DNA from 2 places in the Pseudomonas sp. FW306-02-D09B genome. Region 1 is predicted to be linked to the other one. Evidence: predicted binding sites of a transcription regulator. Region 1 holds the regulator's gene; the other holds the start of a gene.
What was found. The regulator sigma-54, encoded in region 1, starts transcription at its own class of promoters, with help from an activator protein. The targets are predictions, from matches to a motif close to ANTGGCATNNANNTTGCTNT.
Positions count from the first base shown of each region.

Region 1 (4,182 bases):
GTCGTGACTTCGGTGGGCAACCTGGCGTATTTCGAGCAGTTGCAAAAGCCGACCGACACGAAACCCGTCCAGGGCTACGGGGTGACTATCCAGTACCATGCCGCGCAAAACCGCATCGTACTGATCGACCGCGCCAAGGTGATCAACGAAGGCAACACCACCGAAGGCGAGAAAATCGTCTACGACACCGTCAAGCAGGTTGCTAACGCAGGCCGCGCTACCGGTGCCTCGGTCACCGCGCCGCGCCCACGGGTCGATATGGTTATCCAGCCGAAAAAGAAAACCGACGAGCAGAAGGCCCAGTAATGGCAACTCTGAAAGCCCAGCATCTGGCCAAGAGCTACAAGAGCCGCCAGGTCGTGCGTGACGTCAGCCTGTCGATCGACAGCGGCCAGATCGTCGGCCTGCTTGGCCCGAACGGTGCCGGCAAGACGACCTGCTTCTACATGATCGTGGGCCTGGTCCAGGCCGATCAGGGTCGCGTACTGATCGACGACCTGGACGTCAGCCACCAGCCAATGCACGGTCGTGCACGAGCGGGTATCGGCTATCTGCCACAAGAAGCGTCGATCTTCCGCAAACTTTCGGTCGCCGACAACATCATGGCCATCCTCGAGACCCGCAAGGAACTCGACAAGGCCGGTCGTCGTAAAGAGCTGGAAAGCCTGTTGCAGGAATTCCACATCAACCACATCCGCGACAACCTCGGCATGAGCCTTTCCGGTGGCGAACGTCGCCGTGTGGAAATCGCTCGCGCCCTGGCCACGGCACCGAAATTCATCCTGCTCGACGAACCTTTCGCCGGCGTGGACCCGATTTCGGTGGGCGACATCAAGCAGATCATTCATCACCTCAAAGCCAAGGGTATCGGCGTGCTGATCACGGACCACAACGTTCGTGAAACCCTGGACATCTGCGAAACCGCCTACATCGTCAACGACGGTCAATTGATCGCCGAAGGCGACGCCGAAACCATCCTGGCCAACGACCTGGTCAAGGAAGTGTATCTGGGCCATGAGTTCCGCCTGTAAGCACTGAGGTGTCTGGTCAGTCGCCGGAGCGCTTGCCCCAATAAAACTATACGTATTTATTGTTACAGCGCTCTAGGCAAACACTTCAGTTTCAGGCATATAATTTGCTTATGTTTGGCGCTCCGGCGCCCTGTAGTGGATGGCGCATGTGCGCCGGCGAATAAGGTGTTAAGCCCCTGCCATGAAACCATCGCTAGTCTTGAGAATGGGCCAGCAGCTGACGATGACACCGCAGCTGCAACAGGCCATCCGCCTGCTCCAATTGTCGACCCTGGACCTGCAACAGGAAATCCAGGAGGCACTGGAGTCCAATCCAATGCTCGAACGCCAGGAAGAAGGCGACGACTTCGATAACGCCGACCCGATGGCGGACAATATCGAGCAGAAACCCAACACCGACATCCAGGAACCCTCCTACCAGGAAACCGCGCCGACGGTAGATAACCTCGAGGAAGGCGACTGGAATGAGCGCATCCCTAACGAACTGCCGGTCGACACCGCCTGGGAAGACGTTTACCAGACCAGCGCCAGCAGCCTGCCGAGCAACGATGACGACGAATGGGACTTCACCACTCGCACTTCCGCCGGCGAAAGCCTGCAGAGTCATCTGCTCTGGCAATTGAACCTGGCGCCGATGTCCGACACCGATCGACTGATCGCGGTGACCCTGATCGATTGCATCAACAATCAGGGCTACCTGGACGAAACCCTCGAGGAAATCCTCGAAGCCTTCGATCCGGAACTGGACATCGAGCTCGACGAGATCGAAGCCGTCCTGCATCGCATCCAGCAATTCGAGCCGGCCGGTATCGGCGCACGCAACCTCAGCGAATGCCTGTCGCTGCAACTGCGTCAATTGCCCGCCAAGACCCCTTGGCTGGCTGAGGCCAAGCGCCTCGTCATCGATTACATCGACCTGCTGGGCAGCCGCGACTACAGCCAACTGATGCGCCGCATGAAGCTCAAGGAAGATGAGCTACGCCAGGTCATCGAACTGGTGCAAAGCCTGAATCCGCGTCCAGGCTCGCAAATCGAGTCCAGTGAAGCCGAGTACGTCGTTCCCGACGTCATCGTGCGCAAAGACAACGAGCGCTGGCTGGTGGAGTTGAACCAGGAGTCGGTTCCGCGCCTGCGCGTCAACCCGCAGTACGCCGGCTTTGTCCGCCGCGCCGACACCAGCGCCGACAACACCTTCATGCGCAATCAGTTGCAGGAAGCGCGCTGGTTCATCAAGAGCCTGCAAAGCCGCAACGAAACCCTGATGAAAGTCGCTACCCAGATCGTCGAGCACCAGCGCGGCTTCCTTGAGTACGGCGATGAGGCCATGAAGCCTTTGGTCCTGCATGACATCGCTGAAGCGGTCGGCATGCACGAGTCGACGATTTCACGGGTGACCACGCAAAAATTCATGCATACCCCACGCGGTATTTATGAACTGAAATACTTTTTCTCCAGCCATGTCAGCACCTCTGAAGGCGGCGAATGCTCGTCCACAGCGATCCGCGCGATCATCAAAAAACTGGTTGCAGCGGAAAATCAGAAAAAGCCGTTGAGTGACAGCAAGATCGCTGGTTTACTGGAGGCACAAGGCATTCAGGTGGCCCGCCGCACCGTCGCCAAGTACCGCGAGTCCCTGGGGATCGCGCCTTCGAGCGAACGCAAGCGGTTGATGTGACGGGCTACGCCATAGCGTTCCAGGGTGTGTTCGAAAGCTTTTCGGACACGCTCTAGTGGCAGGCAAGCCAGCCTGCCGCCTTATGCACTGGCAACGAAGGAGAAGCTGTATGCAAGTCAACATCAGTGGACACCAACTGGAAGTGACCGAACCCCTGCGCATCTACATCGGCGAAAAGCTCGACCGATTAGAAAGGCATTTCGACAAGATCACCAATGTGCAGGTCACGTTGACCGTCGAGAAGCTGCTGCAGAAAATCGAAGCCACGCTGCATATCCCCGGTGGAGAAGTGGTCGCCAACGCTGAGCATAACGACATGTATGCCGCGATCGACGCCCTGACCGACAAGCTGGATAAACAACTCAAAAAGCATAAGGAAAAGACCCAGAGCCTCCTCCAGGGCGCGACCGGTCGTTAACACTCCCAACCCATGATCCGACTTGAAAACATCCTGACCCCCGGCCGTTCTTTGGTGAACGTGCCGGGCGGCAGTAAAAAGAAAGCCCTCGAACAAATTGCCAACCTGATCGCCCGCGAAGTGCCGGGTCTGGCCATGCAGGATGTCTTCGAGAGTCTGGTCGCCCGTGAAAAACTCGGCTCCACCGGTTTTGGCAACGGCATCGCCATCCCCCACTGCCGCCTCAAAGGTTGCGAGTCGCCCATCAGTGCCTTGATGCACCTGGACGCTCCTATAGATTTCGACGCCATCGACGGCGCTCCGGTCGACCTGCTATTCGTTCTGCTGGTCCCGCAAGCCGCTACCGATGCGCACCTGGAACTGCTGCGCCAGATCGCCAGCATGCTTGATCGTAAAGAAGTCCGTGATCGCCTGCGCAGCGCAAAAAGTAATGAAGCCTTGTATCAGGTTGTCCTCGACGAGCAGAACGGTCACTAATCATGCGCTTGATCATCGTCAGCGGCCGTTCTGGCTCAGGTAAAAGTACCGCCCTCGATGTACTGGAGGACAACGGTTACTACTGCATCGACAACCTGCCGGCCGGCCTGTTACCGGAACTGGCCGAGCGCGCACTGATTCACACCGAACTGGCGCAACCGCTGGTTGCGGTTTCCATCGATGCGCGCAACCTGCCGAGCCACCTGTCACGCTTCCCGGAACTCCTGGAAGAAGTGCGCAGCCGGCACATTCAATGCGATGTGCTGTACCTGGACGCCGACGAAGAAACCTTGCTCAAGCGTTTCTCGGAAACCCGTCGCCGCCACCCGCTGAGCAGCGCCAACCGCTCGCTGGCCGAAGCCATCGATGACGAAACCAATCTGCTGGGGCCGATTGCCGACCTGGCGGACCTCAAGGTCAACACCACCAATCTGAACCTGTATCAGTTGCGCGATACCATCAAGTTGCGCCTCTTGAACCAGCCAGAGCCGGGCACTGCGTTTCTGGTGGAATCCTTCGGCTTCAAGCGGGGCATGCCGGTGGATGCCGATCTGGTGTTCGACGTACGTTGCTTGCCGAAC
Region 1 is NZ_JBYSXY010000018.1:47,731-51,912, forward strand. It holds gene lptA (lipopolysaccharide transport periplasmic protein LptA) at 1-306, shown strand, start outside; gene lptB (LPS export ABC transporter ATP-binding protein) at 306-1,031, shown strand; gene AC3WK5_RS24655 (RNA polymerase factor sigma-54) at 1,213-2,706, shown strand; gene hpf (ribosome hibernation-promoting factor, HPF/YfiA family) at 2,816-3,124, shown strand; gene ptsN (PTS IIA-like nitrogen regulatory protein PtsN) at 3,137-3,601, shown strand; gene rapZ (RNase adapter RapZ) at 3,604-4,182, shown strand, end outside.

Region 2 (4,182 bases), on a different contig from region 1:
GAGCCGGGATAGAGCGGGCAGAGTCGGCATTGAACTGCGTAGTGTTGGTCATCGAAATGGTCAATTTGCTAGCGCTTGGTGCCGCGCCGTTGGCCGCCCACACACCGTTGGTGACCTTACCCGGCACCCAGTTGGCCAACGTCACGGTGTTGGCTGCGTTAGGGGCCGCAGGCGTCGCCGGTGGTGTTGCCACCGAGACCAGTTTGCCAGCGGTATCAAACGTGATGGTCGTAGCAATCGGGGCGGTGACTTTCGGGTCACTGCCGGTGGCATCCGGGTTGCGACCGTCTACCAGGGTGTAGGTCTTCCACGTGTTAGCACCGGTCTTCACCATGTATTGATCCATGACGTGCGAGTTGCCCTGGCTGTCATAGATCGGCGTACTGAACGATTTGGTGTAGGTGGCGAGGGTATTTGGGTCGAATGGAGTACCGGTGGCTACCGTGTCGTCAATCACCGGAGCAGTCGAATCCAGGTTGATCGTCGAGGACACGGTCGACGTCGGTTTTGGCGCCAGATTCGAAGTGTCGATCTTAAGGTCAGTCAACACGCCGTTGATGACCTTGCCATTGGCGTCCACACCGTAACCCTGCAAACGGGCAGTTTGATTGGTATTGGTGATGAAGCCATCCTTGTCGACCTTGAACGTACCGGCACGGGTGTAGGTCGTCGAACCGTTATTGCTCAGGGTGAAGAAACCCGAGCCATTGATACCCATGTCCAGCACGTTGCCGGTGTTGTTGATATCACCCTGGGTGAACTGCTGGGATACGTTGGCCAGGTTTACACCGCTACCGACAACTTTAGAGCCGTTGCCCAGCTTGGTTGCCGAGTAGACATCGGCGAACTCGGCGCGCGAAGACTTGAAACCGGCGGTCGCAACGTTGGCGATGTTGTTGCCGGTCACGTCCAGTTGTTTGTTGGCTGCATAGAGACCGCTAAGGCCGATATTGAAAGACATATTCCACTCCTTTATGCCGCGTTAGCCGGCTCTATAGACCAATGGTTTGAACTTTGGACAGGGCGATAGGGCCCAGACCTGCAAGATTGAGCATCAACTCGCCGCCGGTTTGGCTCAGCGTCACGCTGTTGACCGTTGCTGGCAGGTAGGTGGCCAGATCGGTCGCCGTGCCGTTGATCGGCGCATTGGCCTTGACGGTATAAGTGCCCGCAGCGACTGCGGCGCCGCTATTGTCGTTGCCGTCCCAAGTGAAGCTGGCGCTGCCTGCAGGCTTAGTGCCCAGGTTAAGGGTTCTCACAACCTTTCCGCTGGCATCGCTGATAGTCACCGTTCCATCGGTGATGGACGATGTCAGGTTCACCGTACCGGTCAGGCCCTTGCTCGGGTCGCTGATCTGAGCGGTGCTGGTTTGCGCAATCACCGAACGCCCCACCAGAGAAGAAGCCTGCAACGCCTGGGAAGAGCTGAAATTACTGGCGAGAGAACTCACAGTCGTATTGAGGGAAGTGATCCCTTCAAGGCTACTGAACTGCGCCAGTTGAGCCACGAATGCGCCATTATCCTGTGGCGAAAGCGGGTCCTGGTTCTTCAGCTGGGTCACCAGCAACTGCAGGAACGCGTCCTTGCCCAGCGCCTTGCCGCCAGTCGCGCTACTGGTTGCTGCGGAAAGGCCATTCGCGGCCGTACCGGTGCTTTTGACCGAGGAGTTCGCCAGCAGGTCGGTCATGCTCAGGCCGCCGGTGGAATCGGTAACGCTCATAAAAATCGCCCCTTATCACTGACCGAGGGTCAGGACCTTCTGCATCATGGTTTTGGCGGTGTTCATCATTTCCGCGTTGGTCTGGAACGAACGACTGGCAGAAATCATGTCGGCCATTTCCTCCACCACGTTGACGTTGGGGTAATACACGTAACCCTTGGCGTCAGCCGCCGGATGGTTCGGCTCGTAGCGTGCTTCGAGGTTGCTTTGATCTTCGACTACGCCGAGTACCTGCACGCCCTGGCCCGCGGCATCCTGATTCTGGAACAGCGAATTGCTGCCACCGGACTGACCGCCTTGGAACATGGTGGCAAACACCGGGTGACGGGCACGGTAGGTCTGATCGATGCTCGAAGAGACGGTCTCGGCGTTGGCGATGTTACTGGCGACGGTGTTCAAGCGAGTGGTTTGAGCACTCATGCCGCTACCGGCAATGTTGAATACACTGGACAGAGACATGGATTACTCCCCGCGCAGGGCTGATACCAGCCCTTTGAATTTGCTGTTGAGCAGCGTGAAGCTAGCCTGGAAGTTGACCGCGTTTTGCGCGTAGTTCGACTGTTCCAGTTGGGCGTCCACGGTGTTTTGGTCAATCGACGGTTGCATCGGCGTGCGATACAGCAACGACTCCTCACCACTGCTCATACCCTGGGCTTCGATATGACGGCTGTTGGTCATGTTCAAAGCAAAGGTGCCGTTCTTGTTCTTGTCGTTCTGGGCGGCCAGCACCGACGAGAAATCCAGATCCCGAGCCTTGTAGTTCGGGGTATCGGCGTTGGCAATGTTGTTGGCCAGGACCTCGGCACGCTGAGCGCGGAAGCCCAGGGCTTGTTCGTGGATACCGAGCGCTTTATCGAAGCTGATGCTCATGTCGGAAACCTTTGGGTGACCTGATTTTTCGTAACAGGGTTATAGCAAGCCCCGTGCCAGCTTCTAAAACCCCATAAACCGGGGCTTTGCGAGCGGCGGCAAAGCGGCAATGCCAGAAAAGCGGCAACGGATTTCCGGCGCCTGCCGCTTTTCTGCCGCTCAGGATGCCGAGATGCACGCAATCCGTAGCAGCTGCCGAAGGCGGCGTTCGGCCGCGAAGCGGTCGTAAAATCAGACGCTGCGGTCTTCCAGTAATCCGTGGATACCGAATTTGCGACGGCTACGTCCGAACGCGGCCCGCGCCGAACGCAGGCTGCGCCAGCTGCTACGAGGGAATTGTGTTGTGCAAAAAATAACGGGAGCCCCTGAGGACTCCCGTTATTTTTTTTCAGTACCGACGACTGGCCGATCACTTCGCCTGATAGATGATCCCCGGGCTGCACTGAACCATCTGATAATGATCCGGCAAACCGTTCAACGCTTCGGAAGCCCCCAGGAATAGATAACCGCCCGGCTTCAGCGTGCTGTGAATCCGCAGCAGAATGTCTTTCTTCACTTCGGCAGAGAAGTAGATCAATACGTTGCGGCAGAACACGATGTCGAACTTGCCGAGACTGGCGTAGCTGTCCAACAGGTTGAACGAGCGGAACTCCACCCGACTCTTGATCGGTGCCTTGATCGCCCAACGCCCCGGCCCTTTCGGATCGAAGTAGCGTTGCAGACGCTCCGGCGAAAGACCTCGACCGATCGCCAGGCTGTCGTACTCACCGGTCTTGCAGTTGGTCAACATGGTCCCGGACAGGTCGGTGGCAACGATCTGCACCCCCATCTTCAACTGCCCCATATTGACCCGCTCGAACTCGTCGATCGACATCGACAGCGAATACGGTTCCTGCCCGGACGAGCACGCCGCCGACCAGATCCGTAGGCGCTGCCCGGGACTGGCCTTGATGGACTCAGGCAGCACTTTGTTCTTCAAGACTTCAAACGGATAGGTGTCACGAAACCAGAGGGTTTCGTTCGTCGTCATCGCGTCCACCACCATCTCGCGCAAACCACTGCGCGGTTGGGTCTGCATCCGCTGCACCAACTCACCCAAGGACTTGATGCCTTGCTGTTCCATCAGTTTGTTGAGACGGCTCGACACCAGATACTGCTTGTTCTCACCGAGCAAAATGCCACAGGCTTTTTCCAGGAAGACCCGGAACTGTTCGAAATCCAAATTACCCGTAGACAATGATGCCGCCTCTTAAATCGTATTGACCGCCAGGAGCGAAGGCCACTAGCTGATATCTGCTGCTTTGATCCGGTCGACTACCCGGGATGCCAGGTCATCAGGACGGAATTTGGCAAGGAAGTCATCGGCACCGACTTTCTTCACCATCGCCTGATTGAATACACCTGACAACGAAGTATGCAGGATGATATGGAGCTTTTGCATGCGAGGGTCGCTGCGGATCTCGCTCGTAAGGGTGTAGCCGTCCATTTCGGGCATTTCGATGTCGGAAATCATCATCAGAAACTCTTCTTCCGGCTTCTTGCCCTCATCGACCAGTTTGCGCAGGTAATCCAGCGCTTGCCGGCCGTCGTT
Region 2 is NZ_JBYSXY010000026.1:30,262-34,443, reverse strand. It holds gene flgE (flagellar hook protein FlgE) at 1-961, opposite strand, end outside; gene flgD (flagellar hook assembly protein FlgD) at 993-1,721, opposite strand; gene flgC (flagellar basal body rod protein FlgC) at 1,737-2,180, opposite strand; gene flgB (flagellar basal body rod protein FlgB) at 2,184-2,591, opposite strand; gene cheR (protein-glutamate O-methyltransferase CheR) at 3,001-3,828, opposite strand; gene AC3WK5_RS27400 (chemotaxis protein CheV) at 3,874-4,182, opposite strand, start outside.
Region 2: flgB (flagellar basal body rod protein FlgB) is a predicted target of sigma-54. The motif match lies at 2,633-2,652, and genes of this name have one in related genera.